2 regions of the Arthrobacter sp. 001422645 genome follow, and region 2 is predicted to be linked to the other one. Evidence: riboswitches for the same ligand, from Rfam matches in the RefSeq annotation. Region 2 holds a riboswitch; the other holds the start of a gene.
What was found. Region 2 has a riboswitch for thiamine pyrophosphate ahead of AC6EUH_RS14885 (bifunctional hydroxymethylpyrimidine kinase/phosphomethylpyrimidine kinase). Riboswitches for the same ligand answer to the same signal wherever they lie in the genome.

Region 1: it holds a riboswitch for thiamine pyrophosphate, as region 2 does, so the genes downstream of both, AC6EUH_RS11990 (ECF transporter S component) here and AC6EUH_RS14885 (bifunctional hydroxymethylpyrimidine kinase/phosphomethylpyrimidine kinase) in region 2, are expected to answer to the same signal.

Annotation. Positions count from the first base shown of each region.
Region 1 is NZ_JCBANT010000010.1:100,322-109,525, reverse strand. Features, by position in the region: gene AC6EUH_RS12020 (Na+/H+ antiporter subunit D) at 1-420, shown strand, start outside; gene AC6EUH_RS12015 (Na+/H+ antiporter subunit E) at 417-962, shown strand; gene AC6EUH_RS12010 (MrpF/PhaF family protein) at 959-1,237, shown strand; gene mnhG (monovalent cation/H(+) antiporter subunit G) at 1,227-1,643, shown strand; gene AC6EUH_RS12000 (DUF4235 domain-containing protein) at 1,714-1,977, opposite strand; gene AC6EUH_RS11995 (heme-degrading domain-containing protein) at 2,019-2,585, opposite strand; TPP riboswitch at 2,782-2,925, shown strand; gene AC6EUH_RS11990 (ECF transporter S component) at 2,991-3,635, shown strand; gene AC6EUH_RS11985 (ABC transporter ATP-binding protein) at 3,635-5,266, shown strand; gene AC6EUH_RS11980 (energy-coupling factor transporter transmembrane component T family protein) at 5,263-6,066, shown strand; gene AC6EUH_RS11975 (UDP-N-acetylglucosamine 1-carboxyvinyltransferase) at 6,163-7,686, shown strand; gene AC6EUH_RS11970 (glutamate--cysteine ligase) at 7,786-8,970, shown strand; gene AC6EUH_RS11965 (O-succinylhomoserine sulfhydrylase) at 8,967-9,204, opposite strand, start outside.
Region 2 is NZ_JCBANT010000015.1:69,486-78,689, reverse strand. Features, by position in the region: gene AC6EUH_RS14910 (glutamate-5-semialdehyde dehydrogenase) at 71-1,474, opposite strand; gene proB (glutamate 5-kinase) at 1,501-2,694, opposite strand; gene obgE (GTPase ObgE) at 2,684-4,273, opposite strand; gene rpmA (50S ribosomal protein L27) at 4,390-4,653, opposite strand; gene rplU (50S ribosomal protein L21) at 4,715-5,023, opposite strand; gene AC6EUH_RS14885 (bifunctional hydroxymethylpyrimidine kinase/phosphomethylpyrimidine kinase) at 5,377-7,044, opposite strand; TPP riboswitch at 7,027-7,124, opposite strand; gene AC6EUH_RS14880 (Rne/Rng family ribonuclease) at 7,243-9,204, opposite strand, start outside.

The DNA.
Region 1 (9,204 bases), on a different contig from region 2:
GCCTATGCCCTGGTGATCGGCGGTGTGCTGACCAGCCTGCTGACCCTGCTGGCGATCGCGAGGGTTTGGAACCGTGCCTTCTGGCGCAAGCCCGAGGACGCCGAACACCCCGACCCGGTGCTGCTGGCCGATCCCGCGGAGTCGGCCACGGGCGACAGGGCTGGAAAGGCCAACGTCACCCTCCTGCCGCGGACCATGGTGGGTTCCACCCTGGGCCTGGTCATCTTCGGCGTCGGGCTGACGGTCTTTGCCGGGCCGCTGTTCCGGGTGGCGGACCAGTCCGCCCTCGTTATGCTGGACCGCACCTCGTATATCCACGCCGTCCTCGGTGATGACGCGCCGGTTCCGGCGCTGTCCCAGCCGGGACCGGGGCCGGACCCCGCCGGTGACCAGCCGGCCGGCGGGCAGGAGCGCAAATGAGCCGGAAACGCATATCCCTGCGCCAGGAACTTCCGTTGCTGGTGTGGCTCGTGATTGTGTGGGCCGCCCTGTGGCAGAACTTCAGTCCGGGTAACCTGCTCTTCGGTGCGCTCATCGCGGTGCTGGTGGCCCGTCTGTTCTACCTCCCCCCGGTGGAACTCGGCGGGCGCTTCAACCTGCTGCGCGCCGTCCCTTTCGGCCTGCATTTCCTGGCCAAAGTCGTGGCAGCGAGCTTCCAGGTCCTGTTCCTGGCGGTGGCCAAAGGCCCTAAGGTGATCAGCGCCGTCGTCGCCGTCCCGTTGCGGAGCCACTCCGACCTCCTGGTCACCGCCACGGGACACGTGACCGCGCTGATCCCCGGGTCGCTGGTGGTGGAGGTGGACCGCTCCACGTCCACGCTTTACATTCACGGCATCAATGTCCGCAACGCCGAGGACGCCGCGCAACTGCGAAAAGACGTCCGCAACACGGAGGCCGGGTTGATCAGGATCATGGGTACCAAAGCCGAACTGTCCGCACTCAACCAGGAGCTGGACTCATGATGCAGCTTGTCCTGACCGTGACCGCCGTGGTGCTGTCCCTGGCCGCCGGAGGAGCGATTATCCGGATCGCGAGGGGCCCCTCACTGTTGGACCGGGTGCTCGCGTCGGACGTGCTGCTGGCGATCGTGGGCGCGGCGTTGTGCATCGACATGGCCGTGAACCGGCACCTGAACAATCTCATGCTGTTGGTGGCGGTGTCCCTGATCGGATTTGTCGGCTCCGTGACGGTGGCCCGGTTCGTCGCCGACCGAAGGGAGAAGCCCCGTGGATCCTGAGACGTTCTCCGGCGATACCGTGATCGACGCCGTCTCGGCGGTCTTTATGGTGGTCGGGGCGCTGATGTCCCTCGCCGCGGCCGTGGGGCTGCTGCGCTTTCCGGACCTCATGACACGCATGCACGCAGCCACCAAACCGCAGGTGCTGGGTCTGTTCCTGCTGCTCTTCGCGCTGGGCCTTCAAATGCGCACCTGGTGGGTCTGGCCTGTGCTGGTGGTGGCCTGGATCTTCCAGTTGCTGACAGTGCCCGTATCGGCGCACATGGTGGGCCGGGCCGGTTACCGCACCAAGCACCTGCACCCGGAACTGCTCAGCGCCGACGAACTGGAAGCCGTGGTGCAGCAAGCGGCGGGCAAAAGCGGATTCAGCGATGACGACGGCGGCGCCACCACCGACGGGCGGTAGTAGCTAAACGATGCGCCTAAACCAAACGCCTTAAACGATGCGCCTAAACCAAACGCCTTAAACGATGCGCCTAAACCAAATCCTGGGTTTTGGCGTAACGCGTGATCGCGCGCTGGGTGCCGCGGTTCGCGAGGACCTGGATGATGGCGCTGACGGACGCTGAGATCAGCGCGAAGGTCAGGGCCGAGTGCAGCGTGGTGGGAACGTCCTCGTCGTCGCCCTTGGGCGGCTTGCTGCCCGTGGACTTCTCCCAGATGGTGTCAACGAGCTTGGTGCCGACGTAGCCGGCAAGCAGGCTGATGCCGGCGCCGAACAGTTTGATGAAGAGGTTCATTCTTCGGACTCCTTGCGGGCGGAAACAGGGCTTCCCCTAGCCTAGCGGTCCTTGACCGGCGGTCCAGCCAGGGACGCGGGACCACCGAGAATGTCCGACAGAGCCTCGACCACCAGCTCATGGTCGGCTTTCTGCGGCAGCCCCGACACCGTGACGGTGGCGACCATCCCGGTTCCGCGCACGTAGATGGGGAAGGCGCCGCCGTGGGCGGCAAACTCCTTCTCGTCGAACCAGGCGTTGTCCTCTATCCGCCGTCCGGCGGCCCGGGCCCGGAGTCCCACCAGCAGGGACGGGACCTCGTACCGCACGGCCGTGCGCTGCTTGGCCCTGATCCAGCGTTCATTGTCCGGTGTGGCGCCCTCCAGCGCCGCGTGGAAGAGCACCTGTTCACCCTTGGTGATGTCGATGGCGATCGGGTGGGAGCGCTGCCTGCCGAGTTCAACCAGGCGGAGCCCCAGATCCAGGGCGTCGTCCTTACTGAACGACAGGAACTGCAGCTCGTCCATTTCGGCCAGGATGCGGCCGATCAGCGCCGCCAGGGATCCGTGCGGCTGCGGTTCGGGGGAGTCCGGATCGAAGTCCGGGGAAGACGCCGGTGAAGTGGTCAAGTCATTCAGCTTCCGTTAGTGGCCGCCGCCGGGCGGCCGGCACGCGGCGGCCTCCGGCGTTTTCCCTGCGTTGCCGACTCTACCAAGCAAGGCCTCCGGAGGTCACCGGCGCCGGCACCGCCGGATTGTGACGGCCGGGCCCCGGAGATCACGGTCCCACGGGTGTAAACTGGGCCACGCCCATAAGGGCGACATTTAGATACGACAGGGGAGCGCCGCCGTCGGGCATCACCGGAGAAATCCGGGGGAACCACAGGTGGGCGCTGAGAGTGCGGACAGCCGCAGACCCTCGAACCTGATCCGGTTAGTACCGGCGCAAGGGAGTCGAGTTCTCAGAGTGCCCGGAGCGGCGGCGGAAGCCGCGGCCGGCGGGCACTCTCCCCTCCTGTTCCTCAGGAGGACGACATGACTGATACATCTGCTGCATCTGCTGCCCGGCAGGCCCGCACCCAACGCAGCTACAACTGGCGTGTGGTGGACATTGTGGTGGCCGCGTTGATCGCGGTGGCCGGCGGCGTGATCTTCTGGGCCTGGTCCCAGGGCGCCAACCTGATTTCCGCTCCCGTCAATGCGCTCTACCCGCCGCTCACCGGGCTGTACGCCGGCGGCTGGATGATCCCGGCGGTGCTGGGCATGCTCATCATCCGCAAGCCGGGTGCCGCGCTCTTCTGCGAAGCCGTAGCGGCCACCGGCGAGCTGATCATGGGCTCGCAGTACGGCACCACGGTGCTCATCTCCGGCATTCTGCAGGGCCTGGGCGCCGAACTGGTCTTCGCCGCGTTCCTGTACAAGAAGTTCAACCTGCCCGTATCCCTGTTGGCCGGAGCCGGCGCGGGCCTGTTCTGCGGCTTGAACGATTCGTTTATGCCCTGGGGCTGGAACATCGCCTACGCCGGCGGCGACAAGCTGGCGTACATCATCTTCACTGCGATCTCCGGCGCCGTGATCGCCGGCGGGCTGTCCTGGCTCGCCACCCGGGGCCTGGCCAGGACCGGCGTGCTGAGTTCCTTCGCCTCCCGCAAGGCGGCCTCGGAGCCCGTCTTCTCCTGATGCCTGCCTTCAACACGTCCGCCAGCAGCGTCCGCCCGGCCGCGGTCACCGCACGCGGCTGGGGCTGGCGGCACGCCGGCCGGCCCCGGCCCGCCGTGAGCGGACTGGACCTGGACATCCGGCCCGGGGAGCGTGTGCTGCTGCTGGGACCTTCGGGCGCCGGCAAGTCCACGCTCCTCCACGCCCTGGCCGGGGTGCTCGGTGACAGCTCCGCGGGCGGCGGTGACCTTGCTCCCGGCGGCAGTGCCGAGGACGCGGACGAGACCGGCAGCCTGCTGATCGACGGCGCCCCGCCCCGGTCCCGGCGCGGACGTTCCGGGCTGGTGCAGCAGGACCCGGAGACCCAGGTGGTGCTCTCGCGCCTGGGCGACGACGTCGCGTTCGGCGCGGAAAACCTGTCCGTTCCCCCGGCGGAGATCTGGTCCCGCGTGGCCGAAGCGCTCGACGACGTCGGGCTGGGACAGCTGCCGCTGGACCACCCGACGTCGGCGCTCTCCGGCGGCCAGAAGCAGCGGCTGGCCCTCGCCGGCATCCTCGCGATGCGGCCCGGGCTGATTCTGCTCGACGAGCCCACGGCCAACCTGGACCCCGCCGGCGTCCTGGAGGTCCGGGACGCCGTCGGCCGCTGCCTGGAGAAGACCGGGGCCACCCTGGTGGTGGTGGAGCACCGGGTCGCGGTCTGGAAAGACCTTGTGGACCGGATCGTGGTGCTGCAGCCGGGATCCGCCACGGACTCCGCCGTGCTGATCGACGGGCCGCCGGACCAGGTCCTGGCGCAGGCACGGGACATGCTCACCGCGGCCGGCGTCTGGGTGCCCGGCTACGTGCCGGCCACCCGGGCGCGCGGCGCCCGGTCCGCCGGCCCTGCTTCCGCTGCAGGCCCCGCCGGGCAGCTGCTGCTCGCCGCGGAGGGTCTGGCCGTCTCGCGGGAACGGCCGCGGCGGGCCGGTCTCCGCGGAGGCTTCCGTCCCGTGCCGCCGGAGCCCGTCCAGGCCGGCATCACGGCCCGGGTCCGCGCCGGAGAGGCGCTGACCATCACGGGCCCCAACGGTTCGGGGAAGTCCACCTTCGCGTTGACCCTCGCCGGCCTGCTCGCGCCGGTCTCCGGCAGGGTGTCCGCCACCCTGGAACTGAGTGCGGGCGCCGGAATCGATCCGTACCGGTGGAAGGCGCAGCAGCTGATCGCCAGGATCGGCACCGTCTTCCAGGAACCCGAGCACCAGTTCGTCACCGGACGCGTGCTGGACGAGCTGATGTTCGGCCCCCGGCATCTGGGCCGCGGCGGGGATCGCGTCGACGAACTGCTGGAGCGGCTCCGGCTGACGGAGCTGGTCGATGCCAATCCCTATACCCTTTCCGGCGGGGAAAAGCGGCGGCTGTCCGTGGCCACCGTCCTCGCCGCCCATCCCCGGGTGCTGGTCCTGGACGAACCCACGTTCGGCCAGGACGCCAACACCTGGGCAGAGCTTGCCTCCTTCCTCTCGGAACTCCTCGACGACGGCACCGCCGTCGTGTCGGTGACGCACGACGCCGAATTCAGCGAGGTCCTGGGCGGCACCGAGCTGAGCCTCCGCGCCCCGGGACACCGGGGCCGGGAACTCCCGGAACGTGGCAAGGTCAAAGCACCATGAGGCAGGAACTGACGCTCCGCGGCAACACTGCCGTCCTGACCCGCGCCAACCCGCTGGCGAAATTCGCCGCCGTTATGCTCATCACGATGGTGCTGGCGTTGTCCATCGACTGGGTGTCCGCCTCCGTGGCGCTCGCCTTCGAGCTGGCGCTTCTTCCGCTGGCCGGACTGACAGTCAGACTGCTCTGGCAGCGCGGCTGGCCACTGATCCTGGCCGCGGCGCTGGGCGGCTGGAGCACGACGATCCTGGCCCCGGACGGCGGGGCCATCCTGTTCGACGCCAGGATCTGGTCCATCAGCGAGGGTTCCCTGGAACTCGGGCTCGGCTTTATGCTCCGCGGCCTGGCCATCGCGCTGCCGGCCGTGCTGCTGATGAGCTGCACGGATCCCACGGACTTGGCCGACGCCCTCGCGCAGAAGGCGAAGCTTCCGCACCGCTTTGTCCTGGGGACGCTGGCCGCGATGCGGCTGGTGGGACTGATGGCCGAGGAGTGGCAGACCATCGGCATGGCCCGGCGCGCCCGCGGCGTGGGTTCCCACGGGAACCCGCTGCAGCGGCTGCGGGCCACCCTGGGGCAGAGCTTCGGGCTGCTGGTGCAGGCCGTACGGCGCGCTTCCCGGCTGGCAGTCACCATGGAAGCTCGCGGCTTCGGCGGGGATGCCCGCACGTGGGCCCGGAAGTCGGTCTTCAGCGGCCTGGACGTGTGGGTGTTCCTGGGCGGGCTGCTGATAGCCGGTGCCGCGGTCGCCGCTGCCCTGGCGGCGGGGACCTGGAACATGGTCTTCCTCTCGCGGCAGTAGCGATCGTTATCGCACGGTGCGGGTATGGCTGTGAGATTAACGGCATTCCGGCGGAAATGCGGGGGGTTAATAAATCATGCGTGATATTTTCTTGGGATGACTCAAGAGACTGCTGAACACGTCGGCGCCCTGCTCCGCGACGCCCGCGGCCAGAAAGGCTGGACCCAGGGGCAGCTCGCTGCCGAGCTGGGAACCAGCCAAAGCGCCATCGCCCGCATGGAACAAGGCAAGCAGAACCTGAGCCTGAAAATGATCCAGCGGCTGGAGTCCATTTTCGGCCGGAGCATCGTCAATGTGGGACGGCCCGCCATGACGCACCTCCGGGTCGAGGGCGGCCGCACCCTCTCCGGCGCCGTCGACGTGAACAGCAGCAAGAACGCCGGCGTCGCCCTGCTGTGCGCCAGCCTGATCAACCGCGGCACCACCACCCTGCGGCGGCTCGCCCGGATCGAAGAAGTCAACAGGATCGTCGAGGTGCTGACCAGCATCGGCGTCGAGTGCACCTGGCTCAACGCCAACGACCTGCAGATCCGCCGCCCCGCCGTGCTGGACCTGGACTCGATGGATGTCGAGGCCGCCCGCAGGACCCGCAGCGTCATCATGCTGCTGGGCCCGCTCCTGGACGAATCCAGCGAGTACCGGCTGCCCTACGCCGGTGGCTGCGACCTCGGCACCCGCACCGTGCAGCCGCACATGCAGGCGCTGCGCCAGTTCGGCCTCAGCGTCGACGCGAAGTCCGGCTACTACGCTGTGAAGGCACCGCCGTCGGACGGGCACGACCGCTCCTTCGTGCTCAGCGAACGTGGCGACACCGTCACCGAAAACGCCATCATGGCCGCCGCCCACCGCAGCGGCACCACGATCATCCGCAACGCCAGCCCCAACTACATGGTGCAGGACCTCTGCTTCTACCTGCAGATGCTCGGCGTCGAGATCCAGGGCGTGGGAACCACCACCCTGAAGATCACCGGCCGCCCCGCGGTCGACGCCGACATCGAGTACTTCCCGTCCGAGGACCCGATCGAGGCGATGAGCCTGATCACCGCCGGGATCGTCACGGACTCGGAAGTCACCATCCGCCGCGTCCCGATCGAATTCATGGAGATCGAACTTGCGACGCTGGAACAGATGGGCCAGCGGCTCGAAGTGTCCGGCGAGTACTTGGCCCGCAACGGGCGCACCCGGCTGGTGGACGTCACCACCAAGCCCTCCGCGCTGCGCGCCCCGGAGGACAAGATCCACCCCATGCCCTTCCCCGGGCTGAACATCGACAATCTGCCCTTCTTCGCCGTCATCGCCGCCAATGCCGAGGGCCAGACCATGATCCACGACTGGGTCTACGACAACCGCGCGATCTATCTCACCGAGCTGAACAAACTCGGCGCCCGGGTGCAGCTGCTGGACCCGCATCGGATCTACGTAAACGGACCCACAAAATGGCGTGCGGCCGAGGTCGGCTGCCCGCCGGCCCTTCGCCCCGCCGCTTGCCTGCTGCTGGCGATGCTCGCCGCCCGGGGCGTGTCGGAACTGCGCAATATTTACGTGATCGAGCGCGGCTACGAGGACCTGGCCGAGCGGCTCAACACCATCGGCGCGAAGATCGAGTATTTCCAAGACTGAATGCGCTGAGTGCGCTGGATAACAGCCAGGCGCCAGTCCGCACCCGCCCGGGCCAAATGACCCCGGGCGTTTCGGCGGATCCTGCCGCACAATAGAGTCATGCGCACCTTCGGCGTGGAAGAAGAACTGCTCATAGTGGATCCCGAAACAGGGATGCTGCTTGCCCTCGCCGACGTCATGCTGCCCGGCCTGGTGCCGCCGAAGCAGGACGCTGCCCTTGTTGTCCCAGGGCAGCAACCCGTCCACGACGGCGGCGCCGACTTCAGTTACGAGCTCAAGCTCGAGCAAATTGAAACCCAGACGCGGCCATGCCTGGACTACCCTGAACTTCTCCGACAGCTCAGGCAGGGCCGGGCGCGGGCGGACCGCGCCGCCCGCGCACACGGCGGCCGCGTCGCGGCCCTGGCCACTTCTCCCCAGGGCGCCGCCACACACCTGACGCCGAACAAGCGATACATGACCATGCAGCAGCGCTTCGGGCTCACGGTCCGGAACCAGCTGACCTGCGGCCTCCACGTCCACACCCTGGTGGAGTCCCCGGAGGAAGGCGTGGCCGTCATGGACCGGATCCGGGACAAGCTGGCCGTGCTGATAGCCCTCAGCGCGAACTCCCCGTACTGGAACGGTGCCGAGACAGGATTTGAAAGCTACCGGACGCAGGCCTGGAACCGCTGGCCCGGGTCCGGTCCCACCATGATCTTTGGCAGCCTGCCCGTCTACCGGCGGCTGGTGACCCGGCTCGTGGAAAGCGGCGTCCTGATGGACGAGGGGATGGTCTACTTCGACGCCCGGCTGGCCCGGCACCATCCCACCGTGGAGATCCGCGTCGCCGACGTCTGCCTGCGGGCGGAGGACGCGGCGCTGATCGCCGTGCTGGTCCGCGCGCTCGTCGAGTCGGCGTCCCGCGAATGGAACGACGGCGTCGATCCCGCCCCCGTGCCGACGCTGCTGCTGCGGATGGCCGCCTGGCAGGCCAGCAACTGCGGTCTGCGCGGGGAACTGCTGGACTTCGGCACCTTTACCCCGGCCCCGGCCGCCGACGTGGTCCATGCCCTGGTGGACTTCGTGGCCCCCGTGCTGGCGGAGCAGGGCGAGCTGGACCTGGTCCGCGAGGGCGTCAGCCGGATCCTGGCGGAAGGAACGGGTTCGCAGCTGCAGCGGGAGCCGTTCCACGCAGGTGGGTTGGCCGCCGTCGTCGAACGCGCCGTCGAGGTGACCACGGAGGGAAGCGCGGCCGTGGAGGCTGACCAGGATTCGTCGCTGGGCGGGGCCAGCCGGGGCTAGACCTGCTTGAGCGCCTGGCCCAGGTCGCGGATCAGGTCCTCGATGTCCTCGAGTCCCACGGAGAGTCGCACTACACCGTCGCTGAGCCCGATCGCCGCGCGGCCCTCGGGCCCCATGGCGCGGTGTGTTGTGGTGGCGGGATGGGTGATGAGGGACTTCGAATCGCCCAGGTTGTTGGAGATATCGATGATCCGCAGGTCATCCAGCAGCGCGAACGCGGCCTCCTTCGCCGAA
Region 2 (9,204 bases):
AGTGAGTTCAAAATTTGACGACGGCGGATACCCCCGCCGTTCCGGACTTCTGTTCCATGTTACAGCGTTGCTAGGCCCTGATCTGGCCCTCACCCTGGACGATCCACTTGGTGGTGGTCAGTTCCGTCAGTCCCATCGGGCCGCGGGCGTGCAGCTTCTGGGTGGAAATGCCCACCTCGGCACCGAGTCCCAGTTCGCCGCCGTCGGTGAAGCGGGTGGAGGCGTTCACGATCACGGCGGCGGAATCGACCTCGGCGATGAAGCGCTCGGCGTTGCCGAGGTCATTGGTGAGGATCGCTTCGGTGTGGCCGGTGGACCACGTGCGGATGTGCTTGACGGCCTCGTCCAGGCTGTCCACCATCGCTACGGCGAGGTCCAGGTCCATGTATTCCGTGGCCCAGTCCTCATCGGTGGCGGGGACGGAGTCGACTGACGCCGGCAGCGCGGCCCGGGTCCGTTCGTCGGTGTGAAGCGTGACGCCCTTGGCGCGCAGGGCGGCCGCGACGGCGGGCAGCACGGTTGAGGCAGAGTGGACCAGCAGGGTTTCCACGGTGTTGCAGACGCTGGGCCGCTGGGTCTTGGCGTTCACCAGGATCTCCACGGCCATTTCCTCGTTCGCGGAGGCGTCCAGGAAGATGTGCACGTTGCCTTCGCCGGTCTCGATCACGGGAACCTTGGCGTTGGTCACGACGGACTGGATCAGTTCGCGGCCACCGCGGGGAATCAGGACGTCGACCCGTCCGCGGGCGCGCATCAGGGCGTTGGCGCCTTCGCGGCCGTACTGGTCGACACTCTGCACGGCGTCGGCGGGAAGGCCCACCGAATCGAGGGCGTCCCGCAGCACCGTCACCAGGGCGGCGTTGGTGGCGGCGGCGGCGGTGCCGCCGCGCAGGATGACGGCATTGCCGCTCTTCAGTCCCAGCCCGGCGATATCCACGGTGACGTTGGGCCGGGCCTCGTAAATGGCAGCAACGACACCCATGGGCACGTTGACCTGGCGCAGCCGCAGCCCGTTGGGCAGGGTCTGGCCACGGACCACGTTGCCCACGGGATCCGGCAGGTTGGCGAGGTTTTCCAGCGCGGCGGCGAGGCCCTGGATGCGGGCCTCCGTGAGGGTGAGACGGTCCAGCATCGCCGCGGACGTGCCGTTGGCTTTGCCGGCCGCAACGTCCTTGGCGTTGGCGGCGAGGATTCCGGCCTTCCGCTCCAGCAGCGCGGCGGCGATGGCGCGGAGTCCGCGGTCCTTCCAGGCCCGGTTGGCGCGGGCCATCCTGCGGCCGGCGTGGCGCGAGCGGTCGGCAATGGCGTGGACGGCTGCCTCGACGTCGATTTCTTCGCGGGCGCCGGGGACATCCGGCGAGGTTGCCGCGCCGGGCTCCGTGCTGCCTTCCGCCGGGCCGTCCGCGGGGAGCAGACCTTCGGCGAACAGCTTCTCGGCGAGCAGGGCAGAGCGGGGGGTCAGGGCCTCAGTCATGGTTCCAGTTTAGGCGAGCAGGGAGCTTAGACCAGCACCAGATCGTCAACATGAACAACAACCCGGTCATATCCGCGGCCGAGGCTGCTGCCGAGTTCCTTTGTGGAGCGGCCCAGCATCTGCGGGAGTTCCGCAGCGCCGTAATTCACCAGGCCACGGGCGATCACCGTGCCGTCCTGCGAGACCATCTCGACGGCGTCGCCGGCCTCGAAGTGTCCGTGCACGGCGGAAATACCGGCCGGCAGCAGCGAGGTGCGGCGGTCGCGCACGGCCCTGACGGCGCCGTCGTCGAGCACGAGGGTGCCTTCCACGGATGCGAGGTGCGCCAGCCAGAGGAGGCGGACGGGCTTGCGGGAGCCGTTGACGGAGAACCAGGTTCCCACGTCCTTTCCCGCAAGCGCGGCGGCGGCGTTGCCGGTGGAGGTGACCAGTGCGGGGATGCCCGAACCGGCGGCGATGGTGGCCGCCTCGACCTTGGTGACCATTCCGCCGGTGCCGGTCCCGGCTTTGCCGGTCCGCCCGATGGTCACGCCGTCGAGGTCCTGCGGACCCGCCACATGCGGGATCCGTTGTGCGCCGTGCGCGGGAGGGCCGTCGTAGAGGGAGTCGACGTCGGAGAGCAGCACGAGCGCGTCGGCGCGGACCAGGTGGGCCACGAGGGCCGCGAGCCGGTCGTTGTCGCCGAACCTGATCTCGTGGGTGGCGACGGTGTCGTTTTCGTTGACCACAGGCACGACGCCGAGGTTCAGCAGCCGGTCAAGGGCACGCAAGGCGTTGGTGTGCTGGCTGCGCCGCATGAAGTCTTCGGCGGTGAGCAGCACCTGGCTGACGGTGACCCCGTGGGCGCCGAAGGCGTGTGTGTAGCGGGCCATCAGCAGGCCTTGGCCCACACTCGCGGCGGCCTGCTGGGTGGCGAGGTCGCGCGGGCGCTTCGCGAGCCCGAGCGGGGCCAGCCCGGCGGCGATCGCACCGGAGGACACCAGGATGATCTCGGTGCCGGCGTTGCGTTTGTGTGCCAGGGCGTCGGCGAGCTCGGTCAGGGCCTCTTCCGAAATGCCGCCCCTGATGGACGTCAGTGACGAGGATCCGACCTTGACCACGATCCGGCGCGCCCCGGACAGCACGGAGCGGTCGGGCGCGGATGCGTCCGATGCGGCGGCGTCCGACGCCTGGCGCGGGGTGAGCGCCCCGGCCCGGTCAGTGACGGCTTTACTCGTCATCGGTTGCGCCCAGTCCACTCTCCTTGAGCGGCTTGGCGGCCCGGCGTCCGCTGACGGACTCGGTCCAGATGCCGGCCTTGCGCTCGGCTTCGAGTTCGGCACGGGCGGCGGCCTTGGCCTCGCGGCGTTCGATCTGCTCGTCGCGCTTCTGTCCGCGGGTGGGGCGGTCGCCGATGTCGGCGAAGCGCACGTCGGTGCCGCGGGGCGCGGCCAGCAGTTCGGCGCCGGCCATCATGGTGGGCTCCCAGTCGAAGACGACGCCGTCGTCCTCGCCGATGACCACCATGTCGCCGGGCTTGGCGCCCTGCTTGAAGAGCTCGTTTTCGACGCCGAGCTTGGCCAGGCGGTCGGCGAGGTAGCCGATGGCTTCCTCGTTGGTGAAGTCGGTCTGCTTGACCCAGCGCACGGGCTTGTCGCCGAGGACGCGGAAGAGCGGCTCAAGGTTCTTCTCTTCGCGGCGGATCTTGAAGCCGGATTCGTTGACGGCGCGGGGCTTGAGGACCGGGGCCTGCACCTTCGGCGGGGCCGCGGCGACGGCGTCGCGGGCGGCCTGCACGATTTCGGCCATGGCAAAGCCGAGCTGGCGGAGGCCTTCGTGGCTGGTGGCCGAGATCTCGAAGACCTTGTAGCCGCGGGATTCGAGCTCGGGGCGGACGAATTCGGCCATGTCCTTGCCGTCGGGCAGGTCCACCTTGTTGAGGGCGACCAGGCGGGGGCGGTGGTTCAGCGGAACCACTTCGCCGTCGGAACCCGCGTAGCTCATGTCCACCGCGTACTTTTCCAGTTCCGCTTCGATGACCGCGAGGTCGGAGAGCGGGTCCCGGTCAGATTCGAGGGTGCCGCAGTCCAGGACGTGGACGAGCGCGGCGCAGCGCTCAACGTGGCGCAGGAAGTGGTGGCCGAGGCCCTTGCCTTCGCTGGCGCCTTCGATGAGGCCCGGGACGTCGGCGATGGTGAAGCGCACCTCGCCCGCCTGGACCACACCCAGGTTCGGGATCAGGGTGGTGAAGGGGTAGTCGGCGATCTTGGGCCGCGCGGCGGACATGGCCGCAATCAGGCTGGATTTGCCGGCGGACGGGTAGCCCACCAGGGCGATGTCGGCGATGGATTTCAGTTCCAGGACAACGTCGCTGGATTCGCCTTCGATGCCGAGCAGCGCGAAGCCGGGGGCGCGGCGCTTCTGCGAGGACAGCGAGGCGTTGCCGAGTCCGCCGATGCCGCCGGCTGCGGCAACGTATTCTGCGCCTTCGCTCACGAGGTCCGCGAGGACTTCGCCGGACTTGGACTTGACCACGGTGCCAATCGGGACCGGAAGGATCAGGGTTTCGCCGTGTTTGCCGGCCCGCCAGTCGCCCATTCCGGGGCCGCCGTTGGTGGCGTGCCGGTGAGGGGCGTGGTGGTAGTCCAGCAGAGTGGTGGTCTGGGGGTCCACGCGCAGGATGACGTCGCCGCCGTTGCCGCCGTTGCCGCCGTCGGGGCCGCCCAGCGGCTTGAACTTCTCGCGGTGGACGGAGACACAACCGTGGCCGCCGGTACCGCCGGATACGTGCAGTACTACCCGGTCTACAAAGCTAGCCACGTGGATCTCCTCAGTGCTGTTCCTCGGGGTCCGAAGACGCCCAAGATGATTGTAATGCGGTTAAAACACCGGTGGAGCGGACCTAATGGCCCGCCCCACCGATTTAAGACTTGTTGTTACTCTGCAGCTGCAGCAGCCACAATGTTCACAACGCGACGACCACGGCGGGTGCCGAACTCGACAGCGCCGGGGGTCAGAGCGAACAGGGTGTCGTCGCCGCCACGGCCTACGCCGGCGCCCGGGTGGAAGTGGGTGCCACGCTGGCGGACGATGATCTCGCCTGCGGAAACTACCTGGCCGCCGAAGCGCTTGACGCCAAGGTACTGGGCGTTCGAGTCACGACCGTTGCGAGTGGAGCTCGCGCCTTTTTTATGTGCCATTTGGAAATGCCTGCCTTAAAATTCTGGGGAATCTGCTGAAAACCTGAACAGTAACGATTAGTTACTTGATACCGGTGATCTTGACCTTGGTCAATTCCTGACGGTGACCCTGGCGCTTCTTGTAGCCGGTCTTGTTCTTGAACTTCTGGATGACGATCTTGGGACCACGAAGGTCCTCAAGGATCTCAGCCGTAACCTTTACCTTGGCCAGGTCCGAAGCTGCAGACGTAACCTTGTCACCGTCTACCAGGAGCAGTGCGGGCAACTCAAAGGTGCTGCCGGCTCCACCGGGGACGCGGTTCAGGGTAACGAAGTCTCCAACGGAAACCTTCTCTTGGCGGCCGCCTGCGCGGACAATCGCGTACACCACTGGGGAACTCACTTCTCTCGACGTTTATTACTAGATTTGCGTGCGGAACCTGGGTCCAATGTGTTTGGTCCGGCTCACGCTGTGCCTCTACGCCGGTGGATTCCCCAAGGGAACCCATGAGCTATCCCGTGGACAATCGCACCCGAAATCGAGCGGAGAGTCCTCAAGGTCATAACCCAAGTGTTGGCGTAAGCACCGAAGGTCTAGACTACGCTAATTTTGCCTTCGGCCGCAAATGAGGCTGGTTCCGGAGTGAGGTACGTGATAGGCGCCACTCTGTATGGACAGAGCCTGCCGCAACGACTTCCGGAACCGTGCCCACCTATCGTACAGGCTCCTCCCGGTCACCACGGTCAGGCGTGCAGCCGCGGCGCGTCGAAGAATTCGACCTCGTAGCGGGCGGACTGCCGGAAAGCCAGAGCCATGGCGTGCCTCTCGCCCGCCGAGGCCGACCGCGCCGCGGCGTCGGTGTACGCGATGGCCTGCCGGGTGGCGGAGGCAAAGTCCTCGTCCGCGTAGGTGGCCAGCCACACGGCGTAGGGATGTGCCTCCGGTGCTCCCGCGGCGAGGAACTGGGCGTGCAGGGACTCCCCGACCTCGGCATAGAGCCAGAAGCACGGCAGCACGGCGGCTACCAGGACCCCGTAGCTGCCGGACACCGAGGCGGCCAGCAGGTGGTCCACATACGACTTGGTGACGGGTCCGGGCGTTACCTGGGCCGGGCGGGTACTCAGCCAGGTCCGGTGCAGCTCCGATTCCACTTCGAGGCAGTTCTGCGCGGAGCGGGCCCAGAAGAGCTGCTCCGCCTCAGTGGGTGAGATCGCGGCGGCGCGCGCCAGCACACGGGAATAGCCGTTGAGGTAAAGCGCGTCCTGGCCGAGGTAGTAGGCGAAGTCCTTCTCCGGAAGGGACCCGTCGGCCAGGGCCTTAATGAACTCCAGTCCGTAAATCGCCTCAAGGTCGGGGGCGGCCACTTCGCGGAGCGCGACGGCGAACTCACCCTCGGCCGGTTCCCTCACGATGGTGCCATGGTCCTGGGTGTGCCGCTGGACGTGGTGGAAGTGATGGACCGGTCCGTTCCCGGTTCCGACGTCGAGAGCCTCCGAGGCGCGCAGCGCCTCCCGCAGCCAGGGCTTGACCTCGCGGAGCGCGGCCTCCCAGTCCCCCGGCCCTGCCTGCAAAGTCTTACTCGCTTGCCCTGCACTCCCGGGTTGGGCAGTACTTCTCGCTTGAACGGTATTTCTGGCTTGCACGGTGGCGATCGCCGAGGACAGCGAACACCCGGTGCCGTGGCTGTTGCGGGTGTGTACCCGCTCCCCCGGCACCACGATGACGTCCTGCGCCAGGAGCCCAACGGTGTTGACCAGAGCATCGGGGCACCCGTCACCAGCGTTGGCGTCGGCGCCGCTGCCGCCGTTGCCGGCGTCGAGGTGGCCGCCCTTCACCAGGACCGTCGTGCCGGTCCTGGCGGCGAGCCGCTTGCCCTGGTCCAGCGCAGCGGCCCAGTCCGCGGCGGCAGATTCTCCGAGCAGGACCGCGAGTTCGGCGAGGTTGGGTGTGATCAGGTCCGCGAACGGCAGCAGCGCCTGAAGCGCCGCCTCATCCGCCTCCTGCAGCAGCCGGTCGCCGCTCGTCGCCACCATCACGGGATCCAGGACCACGACGCCGGGGCGGGTCTTCTCCAGCCAGCTGCGGACCGCGTCAATCACGGACGCGTCCCCCAGCATCCCGATTTTGACGGCGTCGATGGTGATGTCCTGGCTGAGGGCTTCCAGCTGGGCGGTCAGGAAGGCCGCCGGCGGGACGTGGACCGCGCTGACGCCGCGGGTGTTCTGGGCGGTCAGGGCGGTGATGGCCGCCATGCCGTAGCCGCCGTGTGCGGCGATGCTCTTGAGGTCGGCCTGGATCCCCGCGCCGCCGGAGGGGTCGGAGCCGGCGATGGCCAGCACCCGCGGGATCCGGGGCGCCGAAAGAGCAGGGACAGGCGGAAGAAACGATGAGGCGGTGGTCACGAGAGACATCCCTTCGCCGGTACTAGCCGGACAGGTTCAACGGGTCTGGATCTCAGCCGGCTCGATGCGCGGCACCCCGTGTCAGGGATCCAGCCTAGCCGCATGCCTTAACGAAGTCGCGGGCACGGCCCGAACCAGGCGTATTGCTACGCCGGCCGGACCGCACCCGCGGCCTTGCTGAAATGTTCCGGTGCTAGAGCCCGATTCCTAGAGCTCCGAGGCCGGAACGCCGACACCGAGGATGATCGGTTCACTGGCGGCCGGTTTGGCCGCCGGCGTCGTCGCTGCCGGGACCTTCGCCTCGTGCACCGAAACGGCTGCCGCCTGCGGGGATTCCTGGCGCTGTTCCACCGAGGTCTCGTTCGCTGCACCCTGGGCGCGGCTGGCGCTCCGGTTGCGGCGGCCGCGGCGGGCCCGGGACGTGCCTGCCCCGGCTTCCGCTTCAGTCTGCGAACCCGGCGCCTGGGCGGCGCGCCCCGGTCCGGTTCCGCCGGTGCGCGCCGGAGCGGCGGGCGCGGCCCGGCCTGCGGGTTCACGTGTTGCCGGTTCCCGTGTTGCCGGTGCCTTCGCTTCCTCGGTTTCACCCAGGTGGGCGAAGGCCTCGGTCAGCAGGTCCAGCGTCAATGCAGGCGAACTGGCCTCGTCCGCGTGCTCCACGAAGGGCAGGGCGACCTGCTCGCCGCCGAACGTCAGCACGGCGGCGGGGCGTCCGGCTGCTTCCTCGGATGCTGCCAGGTCCACAGCTGCCTCGACAGCGGCTTCGACGGCTGCCTCGCGGGCCCCGGCGTCGGCAGCGGTGCCCGCCTCGTCGTCGTGCAGGTGGGCGGCGTGCGCCGCTGCTGCGATGTTCGCCAACGCGGCCCGGGTTGCCTCGGCCTTGGCGTGGCGCTCAGCTTCCGTGGGTTCGGCGTGTGCAACTGCCGGGGCGGACTGCACGTCCGTGCCCTGGCCCCCCCGGCCGCGGCGGCGGCTCTTGCGTTCGGTCCGCGCGGCCGGCTGCTGCTCGGTCCGCGGGATGTGGTGCTCGGCGGCCACCACGTTGGCGCGGCGGTGTTCCACCGGCTCGTCATGGGTAACGATGCCGCGGCCAGCGCAGGTTTCGCACTGTTCACCGAAGACTTCCAGCAGACCGGTGCCCATGCGCTTGCGCGTCATCTGCACGAGGCCCAGCGAGGTCACCTCAGCCACCTGGTGTTTGGTCCGGTCCCGGCCGAGGCACTCCACCATGCGGCGCAGCACCAGGTCGCGGTTGGACTCGAGCACCATGTCGATGAAGTCGATGACGATAATGCCACCGATGTCGCGCAGGCGCAGCTGCCGGACGACTTCCTCGGCCGCTTCAAGGTTGTTCTTGGTGACGGTTTCCTCAAGGTTGCCGCCGCTGCCGGTGAACTTGCCGGTGTTGACGTCCACCACGGTCATGGCTTCGGTGCGGTCGATCACGAGGGAGCCGCCAGAGGGCAGGAAGACCTTGCGGTCCAGGGCCTTGTGGATCTGCTCGTCGATGCGCCAGGCCGCGAAGATGTCCGTGTCCTTGGTCCACTTCTCCAGCCGGCCCACGAGGTCGGGGGCCACGTAGGTGACGTAGGCCTCGATGGTGTCCCAGGCTTCCTCGCCGGAGACGATCAGCTTGGAGAAGTCCTCGTTGAAGACGTCACGGACCACCTTGATGGTCAGATCGGGTTCGCCGTAGAGCAGCTCGGGCGCGAGGATCTTCGTCGAGGTCGACTGACCCTCGATCCCTTCCCACTGGGCGCGGAGGCGGTTGATGTCATGCGTGAGTTCTTCCTCGGACGCACCCTCGGCGGCGGTGCGGACAATGACGCCCGCATCTTCCGGCAGGCGGTCCTTGAGGATCCGCTTGAGGCGGTTGCGTTCGACGTCGGGCAGCTTGCGGGAGATGCCGGTCATGGAACCGCCGGGAACGTAAACGAGGTAGCGGCCGGGCAGGGAGATCTGGCTGGTGAGCCGGGCGCCCTTGTGGCCCACCGGATCCTTGGTGACCTGGACCAGTACGGAGTCGCCGGACTTCAGCGCGTTTTCAATCCGGCGCTGCTTGCCCTCGAGGTTCACGGATTCCCAGTTGACTTCACCGGCGTAGAGCACGGCGTTGCGGCCGCGGCCGATGTCGACGAAGGCGGCTTCCATCGACGGCAGCACGTTCTGGAC